DNA from 3 places in the Serratia sp. MMO-28 genome. Region 2 is predicted to be linked to each of the others. Evidence: predicted binding sites of a transcription regulator. Region 2 holds the regulator's gene; each other region holds the start of a gene.
The links. The regulator PhoB, encoded in region 2, activates phosphate uptake and scavenging genes when phosphate is short. The targets are predictions, from matches to a motif close to CTGTCATAAAACTGNCNNAT.
Positions count from the first base shown of each region.

Region 1 (7,891 bases), on a different contig from region 2:
CTTATGGCATCTTTCAGCAGGTGAACGTATTGGCCAGCTTTATGGCTTGTGGGTTGGCGCTGGCGCTCTGCCTGTATAGCGGCCCTGCGCGGCGCAGCCTGCAATGCTTGATTGGCCTGATGCTGTTGATCGCCCCCTTCCTGCTGCTGATCCTGTTTTCACGCATCGGCTTGCTGGCATTTATCCTGCTCACACCGTTACAACTCGGGCTGCTGTATCGCTATTCGCGCCAGCGCTGTGCGTGGGCCGCTCTGCTGATCCTCTCAGGCATGCTGGCTGCATGGCTGACGATCGCATTTCACGGCGCACCGCGTGAGATCACCACCCTTTCCACTATCAGTTACCGCCTGTTCAGTTGGCAGGAAGCCTGGCAGATGCTGTGGGAAAAGCCCTGGCTGGGCTGGGGCTACGGCCGTTTTCAGTACCAGTTTCTGCAGCACATTCACGCGACCCATCCTGAATTGCCACTCAGCTTCAATCTGTCGCACCCGCACAACGAGTTATTACTCTGGGGGGTAGAAGGTGGCCTGCTGAGCCTGAGCGGCACCGCGCTGATCGGCTATGGGCTGTGGCGCTTGCTGTGCCGCAGCAGAACATCTTCGCTACGCCCAGCCCCCTGGTTGGCAACGTTGCCGATTCTGCTGCATATGATGGTGGAATATCCGCTCTACCTTTCTGCCGCGCACGGCATTTGGCTGCTGCTGCTGCTGCGTACCTGCGATGTACGCCAGCGTTACCGGCAGAGGATCGGGTTGCAACAGGCGGTACGCGTCACCGCCTGTAGCCTTGCCGTACTCACCCTGCTGTATATGGCGAACGGCCTGCACAGCAGCCTGATTATCACCGCCGTCGAAAAGCGTGGTCTGCAACAATTCGCGGCCATGCAGCGGGTCATCACCCCCACACCCTGGCAAACGCGCTACGACTTCGACCTCCGTCTGTATCAGTTGCTGCAATACCCGCAGTCAAAAGATCTCACCGCACTGCATCACTATCAGCAATGGGGAGAAGAGGAAATCCGCGTGCGGCCAGAAGCCAACATTTATTTCAACCTGATATTGGTCAGCCGCTTATTGCAGCAGCCGCAACGGGCCACCGCCCTCTTGCTGGAGGCCCGGCGGCTGTTCCCGGAAGACATACGCTTTAAGGAAGAATGATGCTAAATATTCAATTCACCCTGTTCGACAGCGATAATTTCTACCAACTGGGGTTACGGCAGCTATTGCAGGATTATGTTCACGCCCTGAACGAGTACTACCGCCGTTCCCCACAGCCAATGTCGGGGAAGTTCCATGACCTGAACAACATGGAGATCATTTTCCGTTCTCAGGAAGAGGGGTGGGGTTGCGCCCGTTGTTATAAAAGCGCACACCATACGCCGCGCCATCGCCAGCTAACGGTGATGATTATTGACGAGCCAGAGGCCCATTGCTCAGCAAAACTTCCGGCACAGTTCAGCATTTGCCGCACAGACCCGGTCTCGCTCGTGCGCCAGAAACTGCAGTTGGCGCTGGAACGCTTCTGCCATCAGCCGTGGGCGGTGTTACACGCCAGCAGCCAACACAAATGCCAGAAGTGCCGCCTTGCAGCGTTAAGCTCCTGCGAAAAGAAAGTACTGAAACTGATGAGCACCGGCATGTCCGCCTCGACCATCGCTGGCATGCTGCACCGCAGCCAGAAAACCATCAGTGCCCACAAGCGTTCGGCCATGCGCAAGCTCAACGTCAACAAGAGCAGCGAATTGCATCGAGTGTTACTGAGCCAACTGAGGTTAGGCTAAGCCGGCGGCGTAGGGCGGGATCTCGAAGAGCATCACTAAATCACCGGTATAGTCGCCTTGCGTGGTCGCCCGGTCAGCGCTGGTGGGAGAATTGGCTTTGATTTGCAAGTGATAGACGCCTTGGTAGCCGTTACCCACTTTTACTGTCTGAACAAAGGGTTGTGAACCGTGGCCGACGCCAAAGTCTTTACCTGCACCACTGCCGTCACCAAACTTAACGTTAACCTGCTCCATCTTGTAGGCAGCATCAGTACGGACGAGATCAAGAGGATGCACCAGAGAAACATTGACGCCGGGCGTGGTGGTCCACACTTGAACCGGGATATCCGCAGCGAATGATTTCTGTGTGCCATCCGTTGCCGCCAGGCTGACCGCGCTATACCACCCACCGTCGTCTGGCCGCGAAACAAAAATACTGTCACTGATATTCGCGGTGATCTTGATAGTTTTCACCACACCGTAGGGCGTTTCTTGTGCGTGAATCATCCCTGAGAAGAAAAGTAGTCCGCTTACGATGGTCAATAATGGTTTATTGATATGTATACCCTTCATACTTCAAGTTGCTTGGGTGTTGGCTGCCTTCACTCACCCTAGTCACTTACTTGAGTAAGCGCCTAGGGATTCATTCAGTTGCCGCCTACAAGCAACTCGAATTATTTTGGGTATATATTTGATTTCCCATAAAAATACATTAAGTATTACCGACCTGGCTGGGACCCACCCAGTAAAAGATTCGACTCTGGTTGTCTTTTCTTTTACGCCCTAATCAATTGAACGGAAATATAGGTGTGAAATTTATAATAGCAGCGACAGTTATTACAGCCATCACTATAATAAATGATGTTAGACTTACACGGCATAGAATGTGATTAAATTCACGGCTGAACGACGCCAAATAGATTATAGAAGAGTCTACAGTATTTACTTAAATTGCGGCGGTAAAATTTACACCCCAGATAAATACGCGTGATGTTGCCATACTTGCGCAATCACGAATGCCGTAGATAGCTTGAAACACCACAACTAAAGGGCATATACCCAAAATAATTCTATTTGCTTGAAGTATGACGGGTATAGAGACCAGAAGTCTTGCCAGCACCACCCCGGTTGCAGTGTAAGAAAGGACAATAATTGTACAAATGACGACTAACCGTAAAGGCTCGAGTCATCATTGTTAACGGGTTTTCTCGCAAAGGTGGGGGGCTGGCATCGCCAGCCGGTGATCAGAGATCAATGTCCTGCTTAAGAACGCGCTTTCCAAGCAAAGGTACTGAAGTACAACTTGGAACCTGACCTAAATTAGGCTGTTGCAACAATGGTGTTCACATTTTTAGCGGCGCGATTTGTGCTGCGTGATGAGTTTTCCCTGGTGTTTTTGATCATCTGCCCCCAGAGGTGCGACAAAACGTTCGGGGGCTTCGCTGGGAACTGCGCCAGCACAGATTTTGTTGACACTGATAGTAGTACACCACTTCGGATAAAATCATCTGGCTATAAGTACAGCCGGATACCTGTACTTCAGCCTTCTACGTTTAACCGACAAGAGGCTCGGATTCTGCAGAACCAGGCCATCATCTGGGGTTAGGGGAGTTAAATATTCGCTGATTCCGGTTTTGTGCCTTTGTCTGGTATATTCTTCTGGATAAAATGATTCGAGCTGCCAGGAGCAAGCAGTTGATGAAAGATACTGAGAATATTAGTCACATTATCAAAAAGCATCTGGAAGCGGCATTAAATGATTTTGGAGAGTTAACCTGGGCCTACGTTGTTTTATCCAAAAATGATATGTCATCTATCTTTGGCGTTACCAACTACCCCGGTGAGTGGGTGAAACGATATATAGAAAATGGTTTACAGTATACCGATCCCGTGGTCATCACCGCGCTAAACCGGTTGACGCCTTTTTTATGGCATGAAAACTTCGATCAGGCCGAAGAATTTGGCATCACAAGTGGTTATACTTTTGTCCTGCATGATTATAATAATAATCTTGCTACCTTATCTTTTATTATCACCGCGGAACGGAGAGCTGAAATAACGCAAACCCTTCCCCAAAATAAAGGGAATATCTCCGTATTGCTGGCATCGGTACATGAGATATATCTCATGCTGACTTCGCTAGCAGAAAAAAACACCCCTTGCTCGCAAGAAGCCCCTCGGTTTACTGACAGAGAAAATGACATTCTCTATTGGGCCAGCGTGGGTAAAACTTACCAGGAAACGGGGATGATTTTGGGGATAACGATGCGTACCGTCAAATTTCATATGTCTAATATTGTCAAAAAATTAGGGGTCGCCAATGCCCGGCATGCAATACGTCTTGGTATGGAGCTTCAACTGATTAAACCGGTGAATTAATGAGAAATTATCAACCCAAGCGACCACCTATTGTGGTCTATCTTTAAATACTTTTTCTTAACAGAAATAAATCCTCTGATTCTTATTCAGCGCTAATCAATAGTGAGCGCTGTAAAGAGTAAATGTTGATGCCACCGGTAGGAAATCATGCGATCCGGCAATATCAGTGATGTGTCATTTACAAACCAACCTTATCCCCCCTGCGCCGCCACGGCCTGTGCGCAGGCCCAGGCAGAACTCCAGGCCCACTGGAAGTTATACCCCCCCAGCCACCCTGTCACATCCACCACTTCGCCAATAAAGTACAGGCCCGGCACGCTGTTCGCTTCCATGGTTTTGGAAGACAGCGCTTTGGTATCTACGCCGCCCAATGTCACTTCTGCGGTACGGTAGCCTTCGGTGCCGTTCGGCTGCACTCGCCAGTTTTGCAGGTTCTCGACCAACGCGGCCTGTTGGGCTGGGGTGAGCTGTTTTAATGTCGCTTCCGGCAGTTGCCCCAACGCTTGCAGGAACTCGACCAGGCGCTTCGGCAGGTGCAGAGCGAGGGTATTTTTCAGGCTCTGGTTAGGATGGGCCTGCCGCTGTTCATTCAGAAAGCCCAGCAGGTCTAACGCAGGAAGTAAGTTAACACTTACAAACTCGCCGGGTTGCCAATAGCTGGAAATCTGCAAAATCGCTGGGCCAGAAAGGCCGCGATGGGTAAACAGAATGCTTTCGCGAAAGTGGGTGCCATTTTCCGCCGTCACTACCGCAGGTACTGAAACGCCAGAGAGCGTCTGGGATTGTTCCAGCAACGGTTTATGCAGGGTAAAAGGCACCAGCGCGGCACGGGTAGGCAACACGTTCAGGCCAAACTGCTCTGCCAGTTTGTAACCGAAGGGCGATGCGCCCAAACCCGGCATCGACAGCCCGCCGCTGGCCACAACAAGTGAGCGAGCACTCACTTTTTCGCCATTCAGCGCCAGCTCGAACCCGGTATCGCTTTTTTCCACACTCAGCACTTCGCTGCGCAAGCGCATCGTCACCTGACCAAGTTCACACTCTTTCACCAGCAGATCGACCACCTGTTGCGCAGAGTCATCGCAGAACAACTGCCCCAGCGTTTTTTCATGGTAAGCAATACCGTAGCGATTAATCAGATCGATAAAGTCCCATTGGGTATAGCGCGCCAGCGCAGACTTGCAGAAATGAGGATTGTTTGAGAGATAGGCCGCCGGTTCAACATACATGTTGGTAAAATTACAACGCCCACCGCCGGACATCAGGATCTTGCGGCCCGGTTTTTTGCCGTTGTCGAGCAGCAAGACTCGGCAGCCGAGTTGCCCTGCCTGTGCAGCGCAAAACATCCCTGCGGCACCCGCACCTATCACTACGACATCAAACTGTTCCACCTGAGCCTCTCTGAACAAAAAATCACAATCACGATAAAAGAGCGCTTTTTTGCGCCGTTTCGCTACCAGTCAGCGTTAAATCTGCGGCGGCAGATTGTAAGGGCATCATGCGGCCAGCGCTACCGTAAGAAAATGTTAGCAGGCGTAAATACAGATAACATGCTGATATCTCTTCGATTAGTCATCCCACTCATGTTCTTTTGTCACATTGATATCAAAAAAACGTCATATTTTCCTTTTCCCCGACACCGGTTGTCACGGATAATGCGCGGCGTTCATGTCCACCAACCTGGCGTAACGCTTATGCTGCATTTGTTCGCTGGCCTGGATTTCCATACCGGCCTAATGTTAATCCTCGCATTGATCTTCGTATTGTTCTATGAAGCCATCAACGGCTTCCACGATACGGCCAATGCGGTGGCTACTGTAATTTACACCCGTGCTATGCGCTCGCAACTTGCGGTCGTGATGGCGGGCCTGTTCAACTTCCTTGGCGTGATGCTCGGCGGCCTGAGTGTTGCCTACGCCATTGTGCACCTGCTGCCAACCGATCTGCTGTTGAACGTCAGTTCGACGCACGGCTTAGCCATGGTTTTCTCCATGTTGCTGGCGGCAATTATCTGGAACCTCGGCACCTGGTATCTCGGGATACCGGCATCCAGTTCACACACGCTGATTGGCTCTATCATCGGTGTCGGCTTAACTAACGCGCTCGTCACCAGCACGTCTGTCGTTGACGCGCTGAATGTGCCGAAAATGATCAGCATCTTCCTGTCATTAATCTTCTCCCCACTGATTGGGTTGATTATTGCTGGGCTAATGGTGTTCGTGCTGCGCCGTTATTGGAGCAAGACCAAGAAACGTCAGCGCATCCACATGACTCCGGCTGAACGTGAGAAGGTCGACGGCAAACGTAAGCCGCCGTTCTGGACGCGTATTGCCCTGATCCTGTCGGCGATCGGTGTGAGCTTCTCGCACGGTGCCAACGACGGCCAGAAGGGTATCGGTCTGATCATGCTGGTGCTGATCGGCGTTGCTCCTGCAGGTTTCGTCCTCAATATGAATGCCACAGGTTATGACATCACCCGTACGCGTGATGCCGTCGCTCACCTGCAGCAATTCTATCAGCAGCATGGCGATGCCCTTTCCCATGTGATCGCCCAGACTCCGCTGGTCCCTTCGCCGGAAGAAGCGTCACAAGCAACGCCTAACCAACCGGCCGAGTTCCATTGCGACAGTTCACGCGCCATGATCGCCGTAGAGCGTTCACTCGAGTTGCTGAATAATCTGCAAAGTTACGATCAACTGACGGTAGAACAGCGCAGCCACCTGCGCCGCCTGCTGATGTGCGTAACGGATACGGCAGGCAAAGTAGCCAAACTGCCGGAAACCTCTGCGGACGACCAGCGCTTCCTGAAGAACCTGCGTTCAGACCTGCTGGAAACCGTTGAGTATGCGCCGCTGTGGATCATCATTGCGGTCGCCCTGGCGCTGTCCATCGGTACCATGGTGGGCTGGCGGCGTGTTGCTACCACTATCGGTGAGAAAATCGGTAAGAAAGGCATGACCTACGCACAGGGCGTGTCGGCTCAGATGACTGCCGCACTGTCGATTGGCGTGGCCAGCTATACCGGTATGCCGGTTTCCACCACTCAAGTGCTTTCTTCGGCAGTTGCCGGGACCATGCTGGTGGATGGCGGCGGTGTGCAGGTTAAAACCGTGAAGAGTATCGCGCTGGCTTGGGTACTGACCCTGCCGGTGTCGATTCTGCTTTCCGGCGGCCTATACTGGCTGGCGCTGAAGCTGATTTAAGCCTCGCAAATAAAATAGCAAAGGCGGCCTTGGCCGCCTTTTTTATACCTTTAAATCAAGAAGTAACTAGTACCAAATCGCCATCGCCAGCAGGCTCAGCAGCACCAGGCCGCACAGTTCGGTGGTCAGCAGGAACTGGCCGCGCACACGTTCACAGCGGCGAATAAATTCCGGATCATGGTGCTCAACATAACGTTGCGCAAAGATGTAACGCACCAGGCGTATCTGCTTGCTCGGTTGGCCGTGCGAAGTAAAAAATCCCCCGCCATCGACGTATTGATACAGCAACGGATCGCAGCCGCGTAAAACTACCAGCAATGCACGCAGAGAAGAGTAATAACGAGCCATATTAATCACACATACCACACACAAACCCCAAAATAGCGCGACGGTACTCATCATGATTGCCCCCCTCAAGGGCGTTGTTATCCCGGCCAACCGCCGGGCCAACGCCCTACTCTACCCAATGCTGCCGGAGCCTGTGGCTCCCATCCTCCTAGCACCTTTTCTACCCGTCATACTTCAAGTTGCTTGGGTGTTGGCTGCCTTC
Region 1 covers NZ_JBBCVB010000016.1:67,261-75,151, reverse strand. Annotated here, with positions in the region: gene WG891_RS15385 (PglL family O-oligosaccharyltransferase) at 1-1,157, shown strand, start outside; gene WG891_RS15380 (helix-turn-helix transcriptional regulator) at 1,157-1,780, shown strand; gene WG891_RS15375 (hypothetical protein) at 1,772-2,332, opposite strand; gene WG891_RS15370 (helix-turn-helix transcriptional regulator) at 3,458-4,138, shown strand; gene WG891_RS15365 (NAD(P)/FAD-dependent oxidoreductase) at 4,330-5,529, opposite strand; gene pitA (inorganic phosphate transporter PitA) at 5,833-7,341, shown strand; gene uspB (universal stress protein UspB) at 7,408-7,743, opposite strand.
Region 1: a site for PhoB is predicted at 5,741-5,760, ahead of pitA (inorganic phosphate transporter PitA). Genes of this name have one in related genera too.

Region 2 (7,891 bases):
AAGTCAAACGCCAGCGGCGCGCTGAGCGTTTGCCAGCGTTGCAGATGCTGTTCCTGCTGCTGCTGTTGCTGTTTTAACCGTTGCTGCAGTTGTTGCTGTTGATCTTTCAGGCTTTCACAGCGCGCGCGCAGTTCGCTGCCTTGCGTATACAGCGTTTCGGCTTGCGCACGCATTTCGGCGACGCGCTGTGCGGTTTCTGAGGGCTTTACCGCCTGATACTGCGCGATCGCCGGGTGCTGAGTGGAACCACACAGCGGACAAGGCTCGCCGGTTTGCAGCCGGGCGCGTTCGGCCTCTAGGCTGACGATCAGTTTTTCCAGCTCGTGGTTTTTCTCAACGTCGTTGAGATGCGCTTTGTGCTGCTTGTACTGCTGACGAGCCTGCTCAAGCTGCGTTTCTGCCTCGGTCAGCTGCTTTTGACGATCGTCAAACTCCAGCCGTTGCTGTTCCAGGTGCTGCTGGCCTTGCTGAAACAGCAACGCCAGGTTGGATAACTGCTGGCGTACCGGGCGCAGATCGGCCAGCTCTGCCTGGCGCTGGCGCAGCTTTTCCTGCGGAGACTGCGTTTCCAGCGCCGCCTGCTGTTGCTGATGTTGTTGCAGCGCCGTGGTCAAAGCCGCCTGTTGCGCCTGCGACTGGCTTGCCAGAGCGGCAAGCTGTGTGCGCTGGTTTGCCAGTTGTTCCAATGTGCGGCCGAGTTCTTCGTGCTGCTTTTGGCTATCGGTGCGTTTTTTATGCGTATCAGCCAACGTGTTTTGCCCGTGGGCAATCTGCTGATCGAGCGGTAGCACCTGCTCATCGATCAACGCTTGTTGCTGCTGTTGGTGTGCAATCTGTGCCTGCTTGGCCGTTTGCGCCTGCGCTAACCGTTGTTGTAGCGGAACAGTTTGTGCCTGTTGTTGCTGCTGCTGTTGCAGCAATCGCGTGATTTGCTGTTGCAGGGCCTGGCTGTCCTGCTGGCAGCGGTTGCGTTCATCAAGCCGTGGGCGCAGCTTTTCTGCCGGTTCGCTGCGCGCCAACTGCTGCAGCCGCGGTGCTGCCTGCTGATGGGCCTGTTGCACGGCGCTGAGCTGTTGCTGGCAGTCTTGCAACTGCCGTTGGGCGTGCTGCCACTGCTGCAGCCAGTTCAGCTCATGCTGGCGCCGTTGTGCCTGCTGGCTGAGCTGCTGCTCCTCCACGCTGAGGGCCGTAAGCTGGTTTTCCAAGGCTTGGCGCTGTTCATCAGTCAACAGCTCAATGCCGCTGGCGCGCTGGTGCAGGGCATCGAGCTCGGTTTTTGCCTGCTTGTGTTGTTCAAAGACCCGTTCGGAAAGCAGGCCGTAGATCTCGGTGCCGGTCAGTTCCTCCAGCAGTTCGGCGCGATCGTTGGCATCAGCATTAAGAAACGCGGCAAATTGCCCCTGTGACAGCATCATCGACTTGGTGAAACGGCCGAAGTCCAGCCCGGTGATCGAAGCGATCAGATCCAGCTTATCCCGTACTTTGTCTGCCAGGATCTTGCCGCTTTCCCGTAGCGCCAATTCCACTTTCGGTGCCTGCAGGTTACCATTGGGATCGTTTTTGGCGCGGCGCTGGCTCCAGAAGGCACGATAGCCGGTGCCTTTCACCTCAAACTCCACTTCCGCCAGCGATTCGGCGGTGTGGCGCGTCATCAGTTCGTTATGGCTTGGCGTGACGTTCAGCCGGGGAGTCTGGTGATACAGCGCCAGGCAAATCGCGTCGAGCAACGTGGTTTTGCCCGCGCCGGTCGGGCCGATGATGGCAAACAGCCCGTTGCTGGCGAAGGGTTCGGCAGTGAAGTCGATTTTCCACTCGCCCTGCAGCGAGTTGAGGTTTTTCAGGCGCAGGCTGAGGATCTTCATACGGAAGGCTCCTCATCCTGGTGCAAGGTTTCAACCACCTGTTGGAACATGTGGCGCATCCTTTGCTGGCGCGGTTCTGTCATTTCGCTCTCCAGCGCCAGCCGCCGTTCAAAGACGTCGCTAACGCTCAATTCATTCAGGGTTTCTCTGTCCTGCTGGGCGATCGCCTGGCGGCGTTGCTCTTTGCTGCGCCGCAGCAGTAATACCTCCACCGGCAGCGCATCGGTCAGTTGCTGGATGCGGCGTTGGATATCACTGAGGTAATCCTGCGTCGCCACTTCGATATCCAGCCAAACCGGCAATTCCCCCGAGTAATCGGCAAATTGCCGCAGCTGTTGTTCGATCTGCGATATATCGCCTTTGATCAACTGCATCGGTTGGAAGGTGGGCACCTCCAGCGCGTTAACCTGTTGCAGAGCTCCGTCGGCGAAATCGACCATCAACACGCTTTTGGCTTTACCGAGTTCGTCGAAGCTGAGCGGGATCGGCGAGCCGCTGTAGCGAATATGGTCAGATTTAGCCACGTTCTGGGCGCGGTGGATATGGCCGAGCGCAATGTAGTCTGCAGGGGGGAACGCCTGCGCCGGGAAGGCATCCAGCGTGCCGATATAAATATCGCGCACCGAGTCGGAGGTGGTCACCCCCACGGTGGTTAAGTGGCCGGTGGCGACAATCGGCAGCTTCAGGCCCAGCGCGGCGCGGCGCGCGCAGGCGGCCTGATACAGGTGTTGGTAATGTTCGGCGATGGCTTCCTGTAACGCATGCTGTTTTTGCGTGCCGGATTCCCCAGCGCGGCTGGTGAGCAGATCGCGCGGGCGCAGGAACGGGATGGCACACAGCACCGCCCCCGGTTGGCCATCGCGCTGCTGCAACACCAGGATCTGTTGTTCAATTGCCGTTTGCGCATTGGCAATCACGGTGGTATTCAGGCAGGAAAGCAGCTCACGCGATTCATTGAGCGTGGCCACGGAATCATGGTTGCCGCCCAGAATCACCAACTGGCAGCCGGTGTGCTGTAATTCCACCACAAAGCGGTTGTACAGTTCGCGGGCGTAGCTCGGCGGGGAGCCGGTATCGAACAGATCCCCGGCGACGATCAGCGCATCCACCTGCTGCTGTTCCACCTGTTCGATCAGCCAGCGCAAAAAGGCCTGGTGCTCGGCGGCACGGCTTTTGGTGAAAAAGTATTGGCCCAGATGCCAGTCAGAAGTATGAATCAGGCGCATGATACTCCCTGCATAAAATATAATTGCGGTGATTATAAGGGGGCTGAGTGCCCTGTCGTGACGTAAGCATTATGACATCTAAATGGTTTTTCTTTGATCGTTAGAATAATCACTATGCTTAGAGCCGCAAAGGCAGTGGTGATTTTCATAAAAGTGTCACAAAACTGACGCATAATGGCGCCGCAACATAGCCTAAATAACACATTGGCAGGATTGACGATGGCAAGACGCATACTGGTGGTGGAAGACGAAGCGCCGATCCGTGAGATGGTGTGCTTTGTGTTGGAACAGAATGGTTACCAACCGTTGGAAGCCGAGGATTACGACAGTGCCATTACGCGCCTGTCCGAGCCGTTCCCTGATTTGGTGTTACTTGACTGGATGTTGCCCGGCGGTTCTGGCATTCAGTTTATCAAGCATATGAAGCGCGAGGCGCTGACCCGGGATATCCCGGTGATGATGCTGACCGCACGCGGTGAAGAAGAAGATCGGGTGCGTGGCCTGGAAGTGGGGGCGGATGATTACATCACCAAACCGTTCTCGCCCAAAGAGCTGGTGGCGCGCATTAAAGCGGTGATGCGCCGGATTTCACCGATGGCAGTGGAAGAAGTGATTGAAATGCAGGGATTGAGCCTGGATCCTTCTTCACACCGGGTGATGGCAAGCGGGCAGGCGCTCGATATGGGGCCGACCGAGTTCAAGCTGTTGCACTTCTTTATGACCCACCCAGAACGGGTTTATAGCCGTGAGCAGTTGCTTAATCACGTCTGGGGCACTAACGTTTATGTGGAAGACCGTACCGTTGATGTGCATATCCGCCGGCTGCGTAAGGCGCTGGAGACCAGTGGTCATGACAAAATGGTTCAAACCGTTCGGGGCACCGGCTACCGGTTCTCAACGCGCTATTAAACGCGCCATGTTGGAGCAGATGCCGTGTTAGAACGCCTATCCTGGAAGAGGCTGGCTCTTGAGCTGGCCCTTTTTTGTTTGCCTGCGGTATTGCTGGGGCTGATTTTTGGCTATTTGCCCTGGTTCCTGCTGGTTGCGGTGCTGATTGCACTGGCCTGGAATTTTTACAACCAACTCAAACTCTCCCACTGGCTGTGGGTTGATCGCAGCATGACGCCGCCGCCGGGGCGCTGGAGCTGGGAACCGCTGTTTTACGGCCTGTATCAGATGCAGCAGCGTAACCGCCGCCGCCGCCGTGAACTGGCGCTGCTGATTAAACGCTTTCGCAGCGGGGCCGAATCCCTGCCCGATGCGGTGGTGATGACCACCGTTGAAGGCAATATTTTCTGGTGTAACGGCCTGGCGCAGCACCTGCTGGGCTTCCGCTGGCCGGAGGATAACGGCCAGCATATCCTCAACCTGCTGCGTTACCCGGAGTTCAGCCAGTATCTGCAACAGCAGGAATTCTCTAAACCGCTGACGCTGCAGTTGAATAACGAGCACTTTGTCGAGTTCCGCGTAATGCCCTATTCCGAAGGGCAATTGCTGATGGTGGCGCGCGATGTGACCCAGATGCGCCAGTTGGAAGGGGCACGTCGTAACTTCTTCGCCAACGTCAGCCATGAGCTGCGCACCCCGCTGACGGTGCTGCAAGGCTATCTGGAGATGATGAGCGATCAGGAACTGGATGGTTCACTGCGCAGCAAAGCGCTGAGCACCATGCAGGAGCAGACCAAACGCATGGACGGGCTGGTGAAGCAGTTGCTGACGCTGTCACGCATTGAGGCCGCTCCCAACGTTGATATGAATGAAAAAGTCGATATTCCACTGATGCTGCGGGTGTTGCAGCGCGAAGCGCAGTCGCTCAGCAATGGCAATCATGCGATCAGCTTCCGCGTTAATGAAAACCTCAGGGTGTTTGGCAATGAGGATCAGTTGCGCAGCGCGGTTTCCAATCTGGTGTATAACGCCGTCAACCACACGCCGCCGGGCACCAATATTGAGGTGAGTTGGCAACAGACGCCACAGGGCGCGCAGTTTCAGGTCAGCGACAGCGGGCCGGGGATCGCTTCTGAGCATCTCCCACGGCTCACCGAGCGTTTCTACCGCGTGGATAAGGCGCGTTCACGCCAGACCGGCGGCAGCGGGCTGGGGCTGGCGATCGTCAAGCATGCGCTCAGCCACCATGATTCACGGCTGGAGATTTTGAGCGAGCCCGGTATCGGCACGCGTTTCATCTTTACCTTGCCTAATCGGTTGATTGTCCCCGCTGCTTTGTCAGAGAATGCGGTGAAAAATTAACGCGCGGACGTGGTTATGGCCCGATTCACTTCAGGATTACTGCTTGGTCTGATGCTGTTGCTCAGCCCCGGAGCACAGGCGCAGCCGGACGGTATGCTGGCCGGCAATCTTTCCAGCGTAGGTTCAGACACGCTGGCCAACCTGATGGCGCTGTGGGGGCAGGATTTCAGCCAGCACTATCCCAACGTTAACCTGCAAATCCAGGCCGCCGGTTCCTCCACGGCCCCGACCGCACTGGCGGCGGGCGCGGCCCAACTGGGGCCGATGAGCCGCCCGATGAAAGCGGCGGAAATATCGGCTTTTGAGCAGCGTTATGGTTATCCGCCGCTGGCGGTGCCGGTGGCGGTCGATGCGCTGGTGGTGCTGGTCCATCAGGACAACCCGCTGCGCGGGCTGAACCTGCAGCAACTCGATCAGATCTTTTCCTCCACCCGCCGCTGCGGCGAAAATAGCGCGATCCAACGCTGGGGTGAACTGGGGCTGCAGGGCAGTTGGGCACAGCGCACTCTGCAACGTTTTGGCCGTAATTCCGCTTCCGGCACCTACGGCTATTTCAAGCTGCGTGCCCTGTGTGGCGGGGATTTCATGACGCGGGTGAACGAACTGCCTGGCTCGGCTTCGGTGGTGCAGGCCGTGGCGGGATCGTTAAGCGGCATCGGCTATGCCAGCATTGGTTTTCGTGCCAGCGGGGTGCGTTTGCTGCCGTTGGCTGAATCAGGTCATCGCTACGTCGCGCCGACGGAAAGCAATGTGCGTAACGGCAGTTATCCGCTGGCGCGTTATCTGTATATCTACATCAATAAAGTGCCGAACCAGCCACTGGAACCGTTGACCGCGGCTTTTCTCGATCGCGTGCTTTCGCAGCAAGGGCAGGCGCTGGTGAATCACGACGGTTATTTGCCGTTGCCCCCGGACACGCTGCGCAAAACGCGCATGATGCTGGGGTTGGAGTCGCTTTTTTGAGTGCAAAAACTGAGCGCGTTATGTGCGATGAATGGCTGAATTTTGGTGTTTGTACGCAATATTTAGCACAATGATTCACACTCTGTGAGTTTATTGCTCAAAGATAATACAAATCATGTAGTGTATATTTCTTGATAACCCCTATGATCGACTGGCTAGAAAATATTATCTGGACGATCGCTCTGCTTTCTTTGCTGCATCTTGTCTTTCAGCGCTATAAACGCTTAACTTAGCCCGCGTTGCTGGACTAAACCTCCATTCAACCCCCATGGTGTTTCACCTCCAGCGCTGCTGGCTGCAACCATGAAATCGGTTGGGGATATAACTTCTAAAACGCTGCCCACCTTCATGAGCAACCCTTTTGGGATCGGTACGACGCGCCAGATATTGCGCGTTTGGGTTGCCGATCGGGCTCAGGATGCCAGGGCAGGCCAGCAACTCAATTCCGGTTTTTTGCCCCGACACGGGCGAAAATTTTTTTCATTTTTACAGGCAACACAACATCGTATGAGTCAGCGTTTAACATCAAAAGATATTCTGGCGTTGGGGTTTATGACCTTCGCCTTATTCGTCGGTGCCGGGAACATTATCTTCCCACCGATGGTGGGTTTGCAGTCCGGCGAGCACGTATGGACTGCGGCATTGGGTTTTCTGATCACCGCCGTGGGGTTGCCGGTGATGACGGTGATCGCGCTGGCGCGCGTGGGGGGCGGTGTTGATGCCCTGAGCACGCCGATTGGCCGTAGCGCCGGTTTGCTGTTGGCGACGGTGTGCTATCTGGCTGTCGGCCCGCTGTTTGCTACGCCACGCACGGCTACCGTTTCCTTTGAAGTAGGGATTGCGCCGTTGACCGGTGACGGCCCGCTGCCGCTGTTTATCTACAGCCTGGTCTACTTCGCGCTGGTGATCGGTATTTCACTGTATCCTGGCCGCCTGCTTGATACCGTGGGGCATATTCTGGCACCGCTGAAGATAGTGGCGCTGGCCGTTCTGGGTATTGCCGCGCTGATGTGGCCTGCAGGGGCACCGATCCCGGCGGTAGAGGCTTATCAGAGCGTGCCTTTCTCCTCCGGCTTCGTCAATGGTTACCTGACCATGGATACGCTCGGGGCGATGGTGTTCGGCATCGTGATCGTCAATGCCGCACGTTCGCGCGGGGTGAAGGATGCCGGTCTGCTGACCCGTTACACTATTCTGGCCGGTTTGATCGCCGGTATTGGCCTGACGCTGGTGTATCTGAGCCTGTTCAAGCTAGGTTCCGGCAGTGGCGTGTTGACGCCAGATGCCACCAACGGCGCGGTGATCCTGCATGCCTATGTGCAGAATACCTTTGGCGGTTTGGGGAGCTTCTTCCTGGCTGCGCTGATCTTTATCGCCTGCATGGTCACGGCGGTGGGCCTGACCTGCGCCTGCGCCGAGTTTTTTGAGCAGTACCTGCCGTTCTCGTACAAGACGCTGGTGTTTATTCTGGGCCTGTTCTCGATGGTGGTTTCCAACCTCGGCCTGAGCCATCTGATTCAGATCTCGATCCCGGTACTGACCGCGATCTATCCTCCTTGCATCGTGCTGGTGGTGCTGAGCTTCACCCTG
Region 2 covers NZ_JBBCVB010000011.1:5,194-13,084, forward strand. Annotated here, with positions in the region: gene sbcC (exonuclease subunit SbcC) at 1-1,862, opposite strand, end outside; gene sbcD (exonuclease subunit SbcD) at 1,859-3,088, opposite strand; gene phoB (phosphate response regulator transcription factor PhoB) at 3,308-3,997, shown strand; gene phoR (phosphate regulon sensor histidine kinase PhoR) at 4,022-5,338, shown strand; gene WG891_RS11445 (PstS family phosphate ABC transporter substrate-binding protein) at 5,354-6,301, shown strand; gene brnQ (branched-chain amino acid transport system II carrier protein) at 6,809-7,891, shown strand, end outside.

Region 3 (7,891 bases), on a different contig from region 2:
GAACTGGCCGCCATCTGCGGTTGAAAATCCAGGAAGCCTTCGATGCCCAACACCGCAAGCTTGCGCCACGGCAAAACGCCGCCAAGCGCAGTGGTCGGAATAGCCTGCGGGCTGAGCCAAGTGGCACGGCGCGTGCCGAGCGGCGTAACGCGCAGATGATTACGCTCGCTGCTGCCCTGCATCTGCATGCCGCAGCGCGCCAGCAACTGCACCGTTTCTGCTGCCAGCGTAGCGACACGCGCTGCACCCAGCAGGCTGTAAGGGTGCCACGGTGCCTGCTGGGCCAGCGCCGGTAAGGCCGCCAGCGGTGATTCCACCGCCGTGCCATCGGGTAATTGCGCCAGCAGATCGAGCGAGCCGGAAGAAAAATAGAGCGCGCTCTGGCCTGAGCTGACCACCGCGCAACGCTTGCCCTGCTCGGCCAAACGGATGGCGCAGCTTAACCCGGCCAGCCCGCCGCCAATCACCACCACATCAAATTGCATCATCCGCCTCCTGCTGCTGGTCACCGCGCGCATCAAGCCCGCACAACCCCTGGTAAACCCAACTGGTGAACTCGCTGGCACGCAACGCATCCCCCCAGGCGATCGGCCGCACGCCCTTCCAGCGTTCATTCAAAAAGTGAGAAAGCTGTGCGATGGATTGCTGCGGCGTGGTGACGTTAAAGTGCGTGAGTAACCCGGCGGCGCGGCAGGCACACAGCTCGCCTTGGCAGGTGCCCATACCAACGCGGGTGCGACGACGCAAATCCACCAGGTTATTAACGGTCAGGGAATTTACCGCATAGCGCACTTCACCGGCGGTCACCGCCTCACACTCACACACCAGGCTATTGTCCAGCCGGTCGCCAGATGGTACCTGGCTGGCACGATCGCCGTGGCGATAGATTGCCGATCCCCGAATGCTCGCTGGCAGCGATACCACGCTGCGCACCGTTTCTTCCGCCGACTGACGGGAGCCCGGCAACGCCACTTCAGCCGTCGTACAAGGCGTGTTGATCCCCAGTTTGGCGCACACCTTGTCGGTCGCCCATTCCGCCATCAGCCGGTAAGTCATCAGCTTGCCGCCGGTAATGGTGATGAAGCCTTCCAGCCCGTCACGTTCTGCGTGATCGAGCAACACAATGCCGCGGCTGACGTTACGTCCGGAAGGATCGTCATCACGCGCCACCAGCGGCCGCACGCCGGCATAGGCACGCAGAATGCGGGTTTGCGCAAGAGTGGGGGCAAGCAGCGAACCCTCACGGATCAGCACGTCCACTTCCTGCGGGGTAACGACCATATTGTCGATCTGGTCATAATCAATGCGGGTCGAGGTGGTACCGATCAGCGAGATGGTATCTCCTGGCACCAGAATGTCTGCATCTGCCGGTTTACGGCAGCGGTTAATCACCATGTTGTTTATACGATGGCCAAGGATCAACAGTGCCCCCTTGGCCGGGAACATGCGTACTCGCAGATCGGCATATTCCGCAATCTGTTGCCCCCAAATCCCGGCGGCATTCACCACCACCTGCGCATAAATATCGTATTGGTGAGCGTTTTTATGGTCGAAAACGCGCACACCGGTGACACGATCGTTTGTACGCAGCAAACCGATCACCTGATGGTAGGTGAGCACCTGCGCACCGTGCTCACGCGCATCCAACATATTGGCGGCGGTCAGCCGGAACGGATCGACGGTGCCGTCCGGCACCCGCACGGCACCGATCAGCGCCGGATTGGCCGCGGGTTCCAGGCGCAGTGCTTGTTGGGGGTCGATCGCTTCAGCATTAATTCCGGCATCCAGGCAGGCAGTAATAAACTGTTGCTGATACGCCAACGAATCCTGCGGCAGGGTAATAAACAGGCCATCGCTAGGTTCAATGCAATGGTGGGCAATGCGTTTCAGTATGCGATTTTCTTCAATACACTCGCGGGCCGATTCGCCGTCGGTTACCGCATAGCGCGCTCCGCTGTGCAACAGCCCGTGATTGCGGCCGGTTGCTCCGGTGGCAATGTCGTGCCGTTCCAGCAAAACGCAACGCAACCCGCGCCGCGCGCAGTCACGGGCAATCCCTGCACCGGTCGCACCGCCGCCAATAATGATCACATCCGTTTCTGTTACTGGTGAGTTATTGCTCATCACGCCCCCTCAGCCTGTGGTTATCTTCCTATTGATACACACTTACTAAGGTTTTTGTTTGATAAGGAACAATAACGAACAAATATCGAAAACAAAATGTGCTTAAAAACCCATGAATGTGATCATAATCACGTGATTTCTGTGTTTTCCCATTTCAAAATGTTAACCAATCGCGCAAAATTCGCCGACGCTTCATAAAAGTGTAACAATTGCGCCATCCATCACAAAGGCACACCCGCGTTTTGACTAGGATGACGCTCGTTATGGAACAATTTGACAACACTGATTTCTGGTAACTGCTCGATCATCTTCAGGACATCCGTTTCCTGCTGATGCAATAACTGATAAAGCCATCGGAGGCGCTCATGTTGAGTATTTTTAAGCCAGCCGCACACATTTCCCGTGTGCCGGTCGACAAGGTAGACCCGCTCTACCGTAAGCTGCGCTGGCAAATTTTTATGGGGATCTTCTTCGGTTACGCCGCCTACTATCTGGTGCGTAAAAACTTCACCCTGGCGATGCCGTATCTGATCGAGCAGGGTTTCAGCCGTGGTGACCTGGGCTTTGCGCTATCAGGGATCTCCATCGCTTATGGTTTCTCCAAATTCATCATGGGTTCGGTTTCCGACCGTTCCAACCCGCGCGTCTTCCTGCCTGCGGGCCTGATCCTCGCGGCAGCAGTGATGCTGTTTATGGGCTTTGTGCCTTGGGCCACCTCCAGTATTGCTGTGATGTTTGTGCTGCTGTTCCTGTGCGGCTGGTTCCAGGGTATGGGTTGGCCGCCGTGTGGCCGCACTATGGTGCATTGGTGGTCGCAGAAAGAGCGCGGCGGCATCGTTTCGGTGTGGAACTGTGCGCATAACGTGGGGGGGGGTCTGCCACCGCTGCTGTTCCTGTTAGGCATGGCGTGGTTCAACGACTGGAAAGCCGCGCTGTATATGCCGGCCTTCGGGGCAATCCTGGTAGCGCTGATCGCCTTCGCTCTGATGCGTGATACCCCACAATCTGTTGGCCTGCCACCGATTGAAGAATACAAAAACGATTACCCGGACGACTACAGCGATAAAGCAGAAGAAGAGCTGACCGCCAAGCAGATCTTCATGCAGTACGTTTTCCCTAACAAACTGCTGTGGTATATCGCTATCGCCAACGTTTTCGTCTATCTGCTGCGTTACGGCATCCTGGACTGGTCACCAACCTACCTGAAAGAAGTCAAACACTTCGCGCTGGATAAATCGTCCTGGGCCTACTTCCTGTACGAATACGCCGGTATCCCTGGCACCCTTCTGTGCGGTTGGATGTCGGATAAGGTGTTCAAAGGCAACCGTGGTGCCACCGGGGTGTTCTTTATGACGCTGGTCACCATCGCCACCATCGTTTACTGGCTGAACCCGGTGGGCAATCCAGGCATTGATATGGCCTGTATGATCATTATCGGCTTCCTGATTTACGGCCCGGTAATGCTGATCGGCCTGCACGCACTGGAACTGGCACCGAAAAAAGCAGCGGGTACGGCAGCGGGCTTCACCGGCCTGTTCGGCTACCTGGGTGGCTCCGTCGCCGCCAGCGCCATCGTCGGTTACACCGTTGACTATTTCGGTTGGGACGGCGGCTTTATGGTGATGATCGGCGGCAGCATCGGCGCAGTCATCCTGCTGTTGTTAACCATGATCAGCGAAAAGAAACATCACGCTGATATCGCAGCCAAACGCGGTTAACTATCACAATACTTTTGCATAATTTAAAGGCCGCTCTCTGCGTAATGCCGGTCAATTAAGGCCAACCAGTTCCCTCTCCCTTGGGGAGAGGGGGCGACTCCTTTAGCAATTGCACACAATTATGCAGTTTTGCGTTTAACTGACCGGCATTACGCTCTCCGCAGCCTTTTTACTTACCTCTGCCTATAAAATGGAGAATATAGAATGCGGACTCAAACCAAAGCCCTGCTGACAGGGTTCATTCTCGCGACTTCAATGCTCAGTGCTGCGCAGGCCGCAGATAAACTGGTTATCGCCCACCGTGGTGCCAGCGGTTATCTGCCGGAGCACACGCTGCCTGCCAAGGCGATGGCCTACGCCCAAGGCGCGGATTACCTGGAGCAGGACGTGGTGATGACCAAGGACGACAAGCTGATCGTTTTGCACGATCACTTCCTTGATCGCGTGACCGATGTGGCGAAGAAGTTCCCCGATCGCCACCGTAAGGATGGCCGCTATTACGCCATTGATTTCACCCTGCCCGAGATTCAGTCGCTGAAATTCACCGAAGAGTTTTTGGTCAAGGACGGTGTCCAGCAGCAGAAATTCCCTAACCGTTTCCCAATGTGGAAATCTGACTTCCGTATCCACACGCTGCAGGATGAGATTGAGATGATTCAGGGGATGAATCACTCAACCGGCAAAGATATTGGCATCTACGTGGAAACCAAGGCCCCTTGGTTCCACAAAATCGAAGGCAAGGATATCTCCAAGGCCGTGCTGGAAGTGCTGAAATCTTACGGTTACACCAAGAAAGCGGACAAAGTTTACCTGCAAAGCTTCGATGCACCGGATTTGGAACGGGTGAAGAAAGAGCTGCTGCCCGCGATGAACATGGACATCAAACTGGTGCAATTGATCACCAATACCGGCGATCAGAAAGTCAGCGAAACGATGGTGATCCACCCGGATGGCAGCCTGACGCCGTACAACTACGACTGGATGTACGAGCCTGGCGCTGCCGCCAAGCTGGCTAAATATGCCGATGGCATTGGCCCGTGGTATCCGATGATTGTGAAAAGCACCTCAACCCCTGGCCACATTGAGCTGACCACGTTGGCGAAAGAGGCTAAGCAACAGGGCCTGCAGATCCACCCTTACACCTTCCGTGCCGATCCTGGCCAGGTACCGGCCTATGCCAAGGACTTCAACGATATGCTGAAGATCTTCTACATTGATGCAGACGTTGACGGCCTGTTCACCGACTTCCCGGACAAAGGCGTACAGTTCCTGCAGCAGCATAAGTTGCACAAATAAGCGCGACTCAGCCCCTCCCGCTCGGGTGGGGCTTTCCAGCACTTCTGCCAGTAGCCGCTCCCCTGAACCTTGAAAGACAACGGGTATGATGGAAGGATAGGGATAATGGTCGCTAATGGGGGTAGTGTTCATGGAACGCTCGGTATTATTACAGCATCTTAAAACGTCATGCTATGCCTTATCGGCTATCGTGCTCACCGGCTGGGTCACCGATGCGCTGAATGAAGGGCTGATCTTCAAAATGGTATTACGCTTTTTCCGCCCGGATGATGTTGAACGTTATTCCCATCCGTTCAGTGATTTGGTCAGCTTTTTCATCTGGTTTATCCCGTTAATTTTTACGACGCTGTTACTGTTATTTGCTTCGGTAATGACATTACATCATGTCAAAAAGCCGCACCTTTACCGGATCGCCAAAAGAAAACCGCTACTCTACTGCCCGCAGGTGGTGGGTTCCCCTCTGCTGGAGCACCTGCCCTTATTTTTGCAAACTTACCGGGCAGCCGAGAAATTATCACTATTGATTCCGGAAGCGTTGCAGCAGGAATATAAAAATACGCTGGCGAGATATGGCGGGGAGCAGAAATTATGACATCCATCCGCTCAAAGAAAATGACGATCTGCAAAAGATAACGCTCGAAATGGAGCAGTGGATAAAAAAAACGCTGAAAAACCAGCAGCCCGACAACCCTACGCCACTGTTCTTTGATATTACCTATGCCTCAGCGGCTCACAGCAGTGCTGCCTTATTTTGCAGCCTGGATCAGGATATGGAACTCCTTCAGGCAACGCCTGAAGGCACCTTATATTCCTATGATCTGGTCTGCAAAGTTCAGGAGTAAACGCTTTACCATTGGCCATGCAGCCGGGCACGGAACGAAGGCGCCAGCAGGTAATCCATGCACCAACGGCCAACTTTGCCCATGCCATCAGAACGCGCCGCCAAAAAGATCTGCGTGGCGTGTTTATGTTCCTGCATCGGTTTTTTGACTAACGAACCGCCATTCAACAACGGCAAAGCCAGATGGTGCGGCACATAACCAATGCCCACATTGCGCTGGATAAGCTCAATGGCGGTGGCAAAATCAGGCACAAACATCGGTTTTTGCCCCTCCAGCAGCCACGCCTGCTGCGGCACAAAGTTGACCGCAGTGTCGCGGATGCACAGCGCCGGATAGTGCCGCAGCTCATTGTTGTGTAACGGCAATACCTGGGTCGCCAACGGATGCTCTGGCCCGACAACAAAATCCCACTCCAGGTGGCCTATCGACTCGCTGATAATCCCCTCGGTGCTGGGCACCGCATGCGGAGCACCAATCACCAGATTGGCTCTTTTGCCGTATAGCGCATCCCAGCAGCCGTTATACACTTCGGTATCAATGGTCAGCCGGGTAGAGGGAAACATTGCTTCAAAATCGCAGACAAACTCCACAATCGCTGAACGAGGGATGATGTTGTTCACCGCGATCGTCAGTTCCTGCTCCACACCGCTGTGGATCAAGGCCGTGTTGCGCTGTAGCGCATCCAAATCATTAAGAATGGTTTTGCTGTGTTCGACGAAATACTCGCCCGCCGGGGTGAGTTCAATATAGCGGCCTTTGCGCAGAAAGAGCTCAACGCCAAAGCTCTCCTCAAGCTTTTTCACCGTATAGCTGATCGCGGAAGGGACTTTGTTCAGGTGTTCGGCAGCGGTAGTAATGCTCTGGTATTTGGCAACCAGATGGATGACCCGCAATGTTTCGTCGGAGATAAACATAATGATTCCCTGAGGCTACCTGAGAGGAGACTGCCAGCTTACGTGCTGGCAGCATATTCACTATGTTCGATTATACCTGAGTATTATTTTTGCGTACCGATCCGGCTTAACAGCACATAACCCACGCAGGCCACCAGGATCGAGTCCACCGAAGGAATGGTGGTCAGGGTAAACATCCCTTTTACCGTCATAAAACCCACCGCCGAGCCCGCAACCCAAGCGACAAACGTCAGCAGCTTGATCTGTGGCTCCGACGCCAGCACGCTTTCCTGATAACCCTTGCGGCGATAGAGGAAGAAGTCGGCGATATAGATACCGGCCACCGGTGGGGTAGCAATGCCCAGAAACAGCAGGAACGGAATAAACCAACCCATGATGTCCATACTGCCGACAATAGCCGACAATACGCCGAGCGCCAGAGTGATCTGCCATTTCGGGAAGCGGGTTAACAGCGTCGACACCACCAGCGTGCCCTGGAACATATTACCGGCGTTGCCGGTGATGCAGGCAAACACCAACAGCAAGGCCGCCGGTAATACCGAACCGAATGCCGCCATCGCCGCCAGCAGCGATCCCTGCCCGCTCAGTGCGCTAGGCGTCGCCCCCACCCAATACAGCAATGGGTAAGCAATCAGAAAGGTGCTAAATGCGCCGATCAACGCATGCTTGCGGTTATGCACGAAGCTGCCGAAGTCGGGCAAAGTGGCAACCAGCACAATGATCGTCCCCACTACGGTAGAAACCGCCACCCCGGTATCCATACTGCCCACGCTTTGTGCCAGTTCCACCTGGCCGTTCATCGCCACATACAGGATGTAGCACAGCACCAGTGCGATAATCGGCACCGCGATCTGCGCCACTTTACCCAGCACGGCAAAGCCAAACGCGGTGGATGCGACAAAAATACAGCACCCAATCGCCACCAGCAGCGGCGTTGGCAGATCCATGCCACGCTGCGCCAGCAGATCGTGCACCGAATGGCCGAACATGTTGGCGG
Region 3 covers NZ_JBBCVB010000013.1:71,842-79,732, reverse strand. Annotated here, with positions in the region: gene glpB (glycerol-3-phosphate dehydrogenase subunit GlpB) at 1-485, opposite strand, end outside; gene glpA (anaerobic glycerol-3-phosphate dehydrogenase subunit A) at 475-2,124, opposite strand; gene glpT (glycerol-3-phosphate transporter) at 2,490-3,842, shown strand; gene glpQ (glycerophosphodiester phosphodiesterase) at 4,047-5,138, shown strand; gene WG891_RS13255 (hypothetical protein) at 5,269-5,730, shown strand; gene WG891_RS13250 (hypothetical protein) at 5,708-5,980, shown strand; gene WG891_RS13245 (LysR substrate-binding domain-containing protein) at 5,986-6,894, opposite strand; gene WG891_RS13240 (cytosine permease) at 6,978-7,891, opposite strand, start outside.
Region 3: a site for PhoB is predicted at 2,314-2,333, ahead of glpT (glycerol-3-phosphate transporter). Genes of this name have one in related genera too.